Regions from separate parts of the Azospirillum ramasamyi genome, predicted to be linked through region 3. Evidence: predicted binding sites of a transcription regulator. Region 3 holds the regulator's gene; each other region holds the start of a gene.

The links. The regulator HrcA, encoded in region 3, represses chaperone genes, less so after heat shock. The targets are predictions, from matches to a motif close to GTTAGCACTCNCCNNNGGNGAGTGCTAAC.
Region 1: a site for HrcA is predicted at 1,139-1,167, ahead of groES (co-chaperone GroES). Genes of this name have one in related genera too.
Region 2: a site for HrcA is predicted at 1,545-1,573, ahead of groES (co-chaperone GroES). Genes of this name have one in related genera too.

What each region holds. Positions count from the first base shown of each region.
Region 1 covers NZ_CP029830.1:859,765-862,034, forward strand. Annotated here, with positions in the region: gene groL (chaperonin GroEL) at 1-750, opposite strand, end outside; gene groES (co-chaperone GroES) at 769-1,098, opposite strand; gene DM194_RS16350 (NAD(P)-dependent alcohol dehydrogenase) at 1,707-2,270, shown strand, end outside.
Region 2 covers NZ_CP029829.1:2,196,986-2,199,255, forward strand. Annotated here, with positions in the region: gene groL (chaperonin GroEL) at 1-1,145, opposite strand, end outside; gene groES (co-chaperone GroES) at 1,194-1,484, opposite strand; gene DM194_RS10290 (usg protein) at 1,841-2,104, shown strand; gene DM194_RS10295 (hypothetical protein) at 2,258-2,270, shown strand, end outside.
Region 3 covers NZ_CP029829.1:2,562,753-2,565,022, forward strand. Annotated here, with positions in the region: gene grpE (nucleotide exchange factor GrpE) at 1-443, opposite strand, end outside; gene hrcA (heat-inducible transcriptional repressor HrcA) at 497-1,537, opposite strand; gene DM194_RS12075 (creatininase family protein) at 1,705-2,270, opposite strand, start outside.

The sequences.
Region 1 (2,270 bases), on a different replicon from region 3:
GATGATCAGCAGCGGCTTGCCCGACTGCACCACCTTCTCCAGCACCGGGACGATGGCCTGGATGCCGGACAGCTTCTTGTCGTGGATCAGGATGTAGGGATCATCCAGCTCCACCTGCATCTTCTCGGCGTTGGTGACGAAGTAGGGCGAGGTGTAGCCGCGGTCGAACTGCATGCCTTCGACGACATCTAGCTCGGTCTCCAGGCTCTTGGCCTCCTCGACCGTGATGACGCCCTCGTTGCCGACCTTCTCCATCGCGCGGGCCAGCATGTCGCCGATCTCGCGGTCGCCGTTGGCGGAGATGGTGCCGACCTGGGCGATTTCCTCGTTGGTGGTCACCTTCTTGGAGCGGGCCTTCAGTTCGGTCACCACGGCGTCGACCGCCATGTCGATGCCGCGCTTGAGGTCCATCGGGTTGATGCCGGCGGCGACCGACTTGGCGCCCTCGCGGACGATGGCCTGGGCCAGCACGGTGGCGGTGGTGGTGCCGTCACCGGCCAGATCGGCGGTCTTCGACGCCACCTCGCGCAGCATCTGCGCGCCCATGTTCTCGAACTTGTCGGCCAGCTCGATTTCCTTGGCGACCGACACGCCGTCCTTGGTGATGCGCGGGGCGCCGAACGATTTCTCGATCACCACGTTGCGGCCCTTCGGGCCGAGAGTGACCTTCACGGCATCGGCCAGGATGTCCACGCCGCGCAGCATCTTGTCGCGGGCGGTGGAGCCGAACTTCACGTCCTTCGCAGCCATGGTCCTGTTCCTCCCCTGTTACGCAGCTTTCCGGGCGGTCTTCTCGGCGGGTTCGGCGGCGCCCTCGATCACGCCGAGGATGTCGCTCTCCTTTATGATCAGGAAATCCTCGCCGTCGATCTTCACCTCGGTGCCGGACCATTTGCCGAACAGCACGCGGTCGCCGGGCTTCACGTCGAGGGCCATCAGCTTGCCGGCCTCGTCCCGCGCGCCCGCGCCGACGGCGATGACCTCGCCTTCCTGCGGCTTTTCCTTGGCGGTGTCGGGGATGATGATGCCGCCCTTCGTCTTGGTGTCGGATTCGACGCGGCGGACCAGAACGCGGTCGTGAAGCGGTTTGAACTTCATGGCGTGACACTCCTTGAGTCTAAGCGAATGTCTTTGGTTCTCAAGCACGCCCGAATGGGCCGTGCTTTCAAAGCGGGAATTTACTCGCTGCATATTTGTCGTCAAGAGGATTTTTAAAGAAAAAAATCAAGCACTATTTCTTTTAAATCTCAAGCGGTGATTGCCCATGTCCGAAATATCGGGCACGGGTTAATGCTCTGTGCGAGTTTTTCTTTGGGTCTTCCCGGCTGAGCTTGACGGCCGTCTCACTTGGACGCCGAGGCCGGGCGAACCGGGGGAGCGCGCAAATATCTGGTCATCGGCATCTCACACATCCTCCGCGGAGCAACATGCAGGACACGGTCTTCGGGCGCGCCGGGATCCGGTGGGCAGCGGCGCAGCGGCGGCACCCCGGCGCGGGCGAAATCTAATCAAGCTCAAGCTGGCGTCAAGATGGCCGTCGGCGCAGCGATGCAGATCCCGCGCGCCGCCCATTAACATGGGTCAATGCGGCGCTCATCCGGCCGCGCTAGACTGGTCGGTGTGAAGCATATCGCCGGCCGCGGGCCGTTTGCGAAGGTCACGCCAAACAGCTTCGGAACCGGCGTCTACCGTAACGGGAGAACGCCATGGTCATGATGAAAGCGGCAGTGTTCGTCGAACCGGGCCGCATCGTGCTGGACGACAAACCGATCCCCGATGTCGGGCCGCTTGACGCGCTGATCCGCATCACCACGACGACGATCTGCGGAACCGACATCCACATCCTGAAGGGGGAGTACCCGGTCAATCGCGGCCTGACCATCGGGCATGAGCCGGTCGGCATCATCGAGAAGCTTGGCTCCGCCGTCAGCGGCTATCGCGAGGGGCAGCGGGTGATCGCCGGGGCCATCACCCCCAGCGGCCACAGCAACGCCTGCCAATGCGGCTGCCCCTCCCAGGACGGCCCAGACACCGCCCATGGTCTGAAGTTGCTGGGCGGCTGGCGCTTCGGCAACACCATCGACGGCGCCCAGGCCGAATATCTGCTGGTGCCGGACGCGATGAACAACCTCGCCCGCGTCCCCGACGAACTGACGGACGAAGAGGTGCTGATGTGCCCCGACATCATGTCCACCGGCTTCTCCGGGGCTGAGCGCGGCGACATCCGCATCGGCGACACGGTGGCGGTCTTCGCCCAGGGGCCCATCGGG
Region 2 (2,270 bases), 370 kb from region 3:
CCGACGCGGATGACGGCGACGCCGCCAGCCAGCTTGGCCAGACGCTCCTGCAGCTTCTCGCGGTCGTAGTCCGAGGTGGTCTCCTCGACCTGGGCGCGGATCTGGCCGCAACGGGCTTCGATGTCGGCCTTCTCGCCGGCGCCGTCGACGATCGTGGTGGTCTCCTTGGAGATCACGACCTTCTTGGCGGTGCCCAGCATGTCGAGGGTGACGTTCTCGAGCTTGATGCCGAGATCTTCCGAGATGACCTGGCCGCCGGTGAGGATGGCCATGTCTTCCAGCATCGCCTTGCGGCGGTCACCGAAGCCCGGAGCCTTGACGGCGGCGATCTTCAGGCCACCGCGCAGCTTGTTGACCACCAGGGTGGCCAGCGCCTCGCCCTCGATGTCCTCGGCGATGATCAGCAGCGGACGCGAGGACTGGACGACGGCTTCCAGAACCGGCAGCAGCGGCTGCAGGCCCGACAGCTTCTTCTCGTGCAGCAGGATGTACGGGTTCTCGAGATCCGCGACCATCTTGTCGGCGTTGGTCACGAAGTACGGCGACAGGTAGCCGCGGTCGAACTGCATGCCCTCGACGACGTCCAGCTCGGTGTCCAGGCTCTTGGCCTCTTCCACCGTGATGACGCCCTCGTTGCCGACCCTCTCCATCGCCTGGGCGATCATCGTGCCGATCTCGGCTTCGCCGTTGGCGGAGATGGTGCCGACCTGGGCGATCTCGTCGTTGGTCGTGACCTTCTTGGCGCGGGCCTGGATGTCGGCGACGACGGTGGCGACGGCGAGGTCGATGCCGCGCTTCAGGTCCATCGGGTTCAGGCCGGCGGCGACCTTCGTCACGCCTTCGCGGACGATGGCCTGGGCCAGGACGGTGGCGGTGGTGGTGCCGTCACCGGCCAGATCGTTGGTCTTCGAGGCGACCTCGCGGACCATCTGGGCGCCCATGTTCTCGAACTTGTCCGACAGTTCGATTTCCTTGGCGACCGACACGCCGTCCTTGGTGATGCGCGGAGCGCCGAAGGACTTCTCGATCACGACGTTGCGGCCCTTCGGGCCCAGCGTGACCTTCACGGCGTCGGCGAGGATGTCAACGCCACGCAGCAGCTTTTCGCGCGCGGTGGGGCCGAACTTGACGTCTTTGGCAGCCATGTCTCAATTCCCTTAATTCGTAAATTTCGAAGGATACGGGCGGAGGACTTAGGCCTCGATGACGCCCATGATGTCGGATTCCTTCATGATCAGGAAATCCTCGCCTTCGATCTTCACTTCCGTGCCCGACCACTTGCCGAACAGGATGCGGTCGCCGGCCTTGACGTCCAGCGCCACGACCTTGCCCGACTCGTCGCGGGCGCCCGGGCCCACGGCGATGACTTCACCTTCCTGCGGCTTTTCCTTCGCCGTGTCGGGGATGATGATCCCACCCTTGGTCTTGGTGTCGGACTCCAGACGCTTGACGACGACGCGGTCGTGCAGCGGGCGGAACTTCATGGAATGCCTCCTTGGATCAAGGCTTGGTTCTGACTGACGTTGATTGGCGCGGGCGTGGCTGTTAGCACTCCATCCCGGCGAGTGCCAGACAGCTAATCCAAGCGGTTTGTGGATTCAAGAGGCTCGTTTCGGAATTTGATGCAAATGCCGGCAGCACTCGCCTCTTTATGCTGCTAACACGCTGATTAAAAACAACTTTCTCCCTTGCGGGGCGGATCGTCGCCGGGCAGGATTTCTTCAAAGGGTCATGGAAGGCCCCACCGTCCCGGAGCCGGCTCACCGCCGCCGGGACCGCATGAGAGGAACCGGACACCGCACAGTCCCGATCGAACCGCCAACCGCATGGGAGACCGCGCATGGCCAATCTCATCCTCCAGCTCCGTGATTACCGCCTGACCACGGCCGAGATCCTCTATCACATGCCGGACCATCCCGGCCTTCTGCAGTCCTATCTGTGGCAGGATCTGGATCAGGCGCCGGAATATCCCGTCCTGCGGCGCTTCCTCGATTTCTGGCAACGCAACCTCGACGGCAAGCTGCATTCGGTGAGGCTGGCGACCCAGACCCTGATCACTCCCGGCGATCTGCGCCACGCCGCCGCGGATTTTCATATTCATTGACGACCCTTCGCGCGCTTTGCCTCGCCCTCCAGGCATCGGCAGCGCTGCCCGGCATCATGCATTCCGCGACCCTGTGACAACCGTCACAGCGCCCGCCCGACCGGATCGCTAAAATTTTAGCAAATACCGGCGGCGGAGAGTGCGGAGGGTGCGATGGCGGCGGAGC
Region 3 (2,270 bases):
TTCGGGTCGAACGGCTCGCCGGTCGGGTCCAGCTTCTTGATGCCGGCGCGGTCGAAGGCGGCGAACAGCTGGCGTTCGGTCGCCTCGACGCCGACGGCGAGGCTCTTCAGCATCTCGTCCTTCTCGCGGCCTTCGGCGGGCACGGCCTCCAGCGCGCGGCGCAGGTTGTCGGCGACCGACACCAGTTCCTTGGCGAAGCTGGACACGGCGAACTTGCTGGCGTCCTCGCGGTCGCGCTGGGCACGGCGGCGGGTATTCTCCGTCTCCGCCATGGCGCGCAGAAGCTGGTCCTTCAGGCTGGCGACCTCGGCCTCCAGCTTGGCGACGCGGTCCTCGGGCGAACCGGCATCGGCACCGTTGGCGGCGGCCGTGTTGGCGGTCTCGGCGGTGGCCTCGGTCGGCTCCACGGTGGCGTCGGCGGGCTTGTTCTGCTCTTCGCTCATGGTTTTCTCGATTCTTGCCTGGTCGTATGGCGGGGAGTGAGGCGAGTGGGCGGTCAGCCGATCAGCCGGCTGACCACCTTGGCGGTGTAATCCACCAGCGGAATGATGCGGGCGTAGTTGATGCGGGTCGGGCCGATGACCCCGATGGCGCCGATCACCTGTTCGCGGCTGTTCTGGAACGGGGAGATGATCATCGAACAGCCGGAGTGGTTGAACAGCACGTTCTCCGCCCCGATGAAGATCTGCACGCCGTCGCCGCGGCCGGTGGCGTCCAGCATGCGCAGCATCGTCTCCTTGGTTTCCAGCGCCTCGAACAGGGCGCGCACGCGCTCCAGATCCGACAGGGCGGTGACGTCCTCCAGCAGGCGGGACTGGCCGCGGACGATCAGCTGGCCGGCATTCGCCCCGCCGGAGCCGGCCCAGGTGGCCAGTCCGGCGGCGACCACCTTGCGCGACAGCTCGTCCAACTGGGTCTTCTGCTGCTCGATCTCCTGCAGAACCTCCTGCCGGGCCTCCTCCAGCGTGCGGCCGGCGAGCTTGGCGCTGAGGAAGTTCGAGACCGTCTGCAGGGTCGAGGTGGGAACCCCCATCGGCACTTCGATCACCCGGTTCTCGACCAGCCCATCCTCGTTCACCAGAACGACGAGGGCGCGGCCGGGGCCGAGCGACACGAATTCGATGTGCTTCAGCGGCCGGTCGGTCTTGGGCGCCACCACCAGCCCGGCGCAGTGCGACAGGCCGGAGAGCATGGCGGAGGCCTCGCCCAGCACGTCGGCGAAGGCGCGGCCGGAGGCGGAGCATTTCGCTTCGATCGAGGCGCGCTCGTCCTCGGTCAGAGACCCGATCTCCAGCAGGCCGTCGACGAACATGCGCAGGCCGGCGTCGGTCGGGATGCGGCCGGCCGAGGTGTGCGGGGCGTAGAGCAGCCCCTGCTCCTCCAGGTCGGCCATCACGTTGCGGATGGTCGCGGGCGACAAGGCCATGCCAAGCCGCCGCGAAATGGTGCGCGACCCGACCGGTTCGCCGGACGCCACATAGGCGTCGACGATCAGCCGGAAGATCTCGCGCGATCGCTGGTTCAGCTCGTTGATCATGGACGTCGGGCCGTCTTTTCTGTGGGCGGTCTTTTCTGGGCCGTCGTTTCGCAATCGGTCGACGTGGATCGGAAATCCCGCCGAACGGTCCGAATTTAGGCAGGTCCAATCGCCGAATCAACGTGCGGGGCGAAGTTGCCGCGCTCGCCTGCGACCATGGAGCGTCCTTACTGCTCCGCCAGGTAGGCGCGGTACTGGGCGCTGATGGCGCCGACCGCGGCCTCGTACAGGCGCTGGCCGTGCTCGGGGCGGGCAAGGCCGGGGGCGGAGCCGATGCGGCCGTCGGGGTGGCGGCGGCGGAAGTCGCGGGCATCGTAAAATCCGCCGGCCGGCGCCTGTTCCGGCTCCATCGCCGCGCTCTTGATCGAATCGGGATAGGCGTACTGGGTGACCGACACCTCGCTGGGCGTGGCGTGCGAGCCTTCCCTGCCCTGGTACAGCTCGCGCGACAGGCGGCCGACCTCGCCGTTCTCCCACCAGTTCACCAGGGTGCAGCGCAGATCCGGGGCATCGCGGCCGCGCAGCGCCCGGTTCTCCGCATAGATCTCGTAGAAGGCGGCGCGCAGGGTGGCGATGTTGCCGCCATGGCCGTTGACGAAGAAGAAGCGTTGGAACCCGTGTTCGGCCAGCGAGCCGACATAGTCGCGCAGCACCGCGATCAGCGTCGACGGCTTCAGCGTCATCGAGCCGGGGAATTCCATGTGGTGGACGGCCATGCCGACCGGGATCGTCG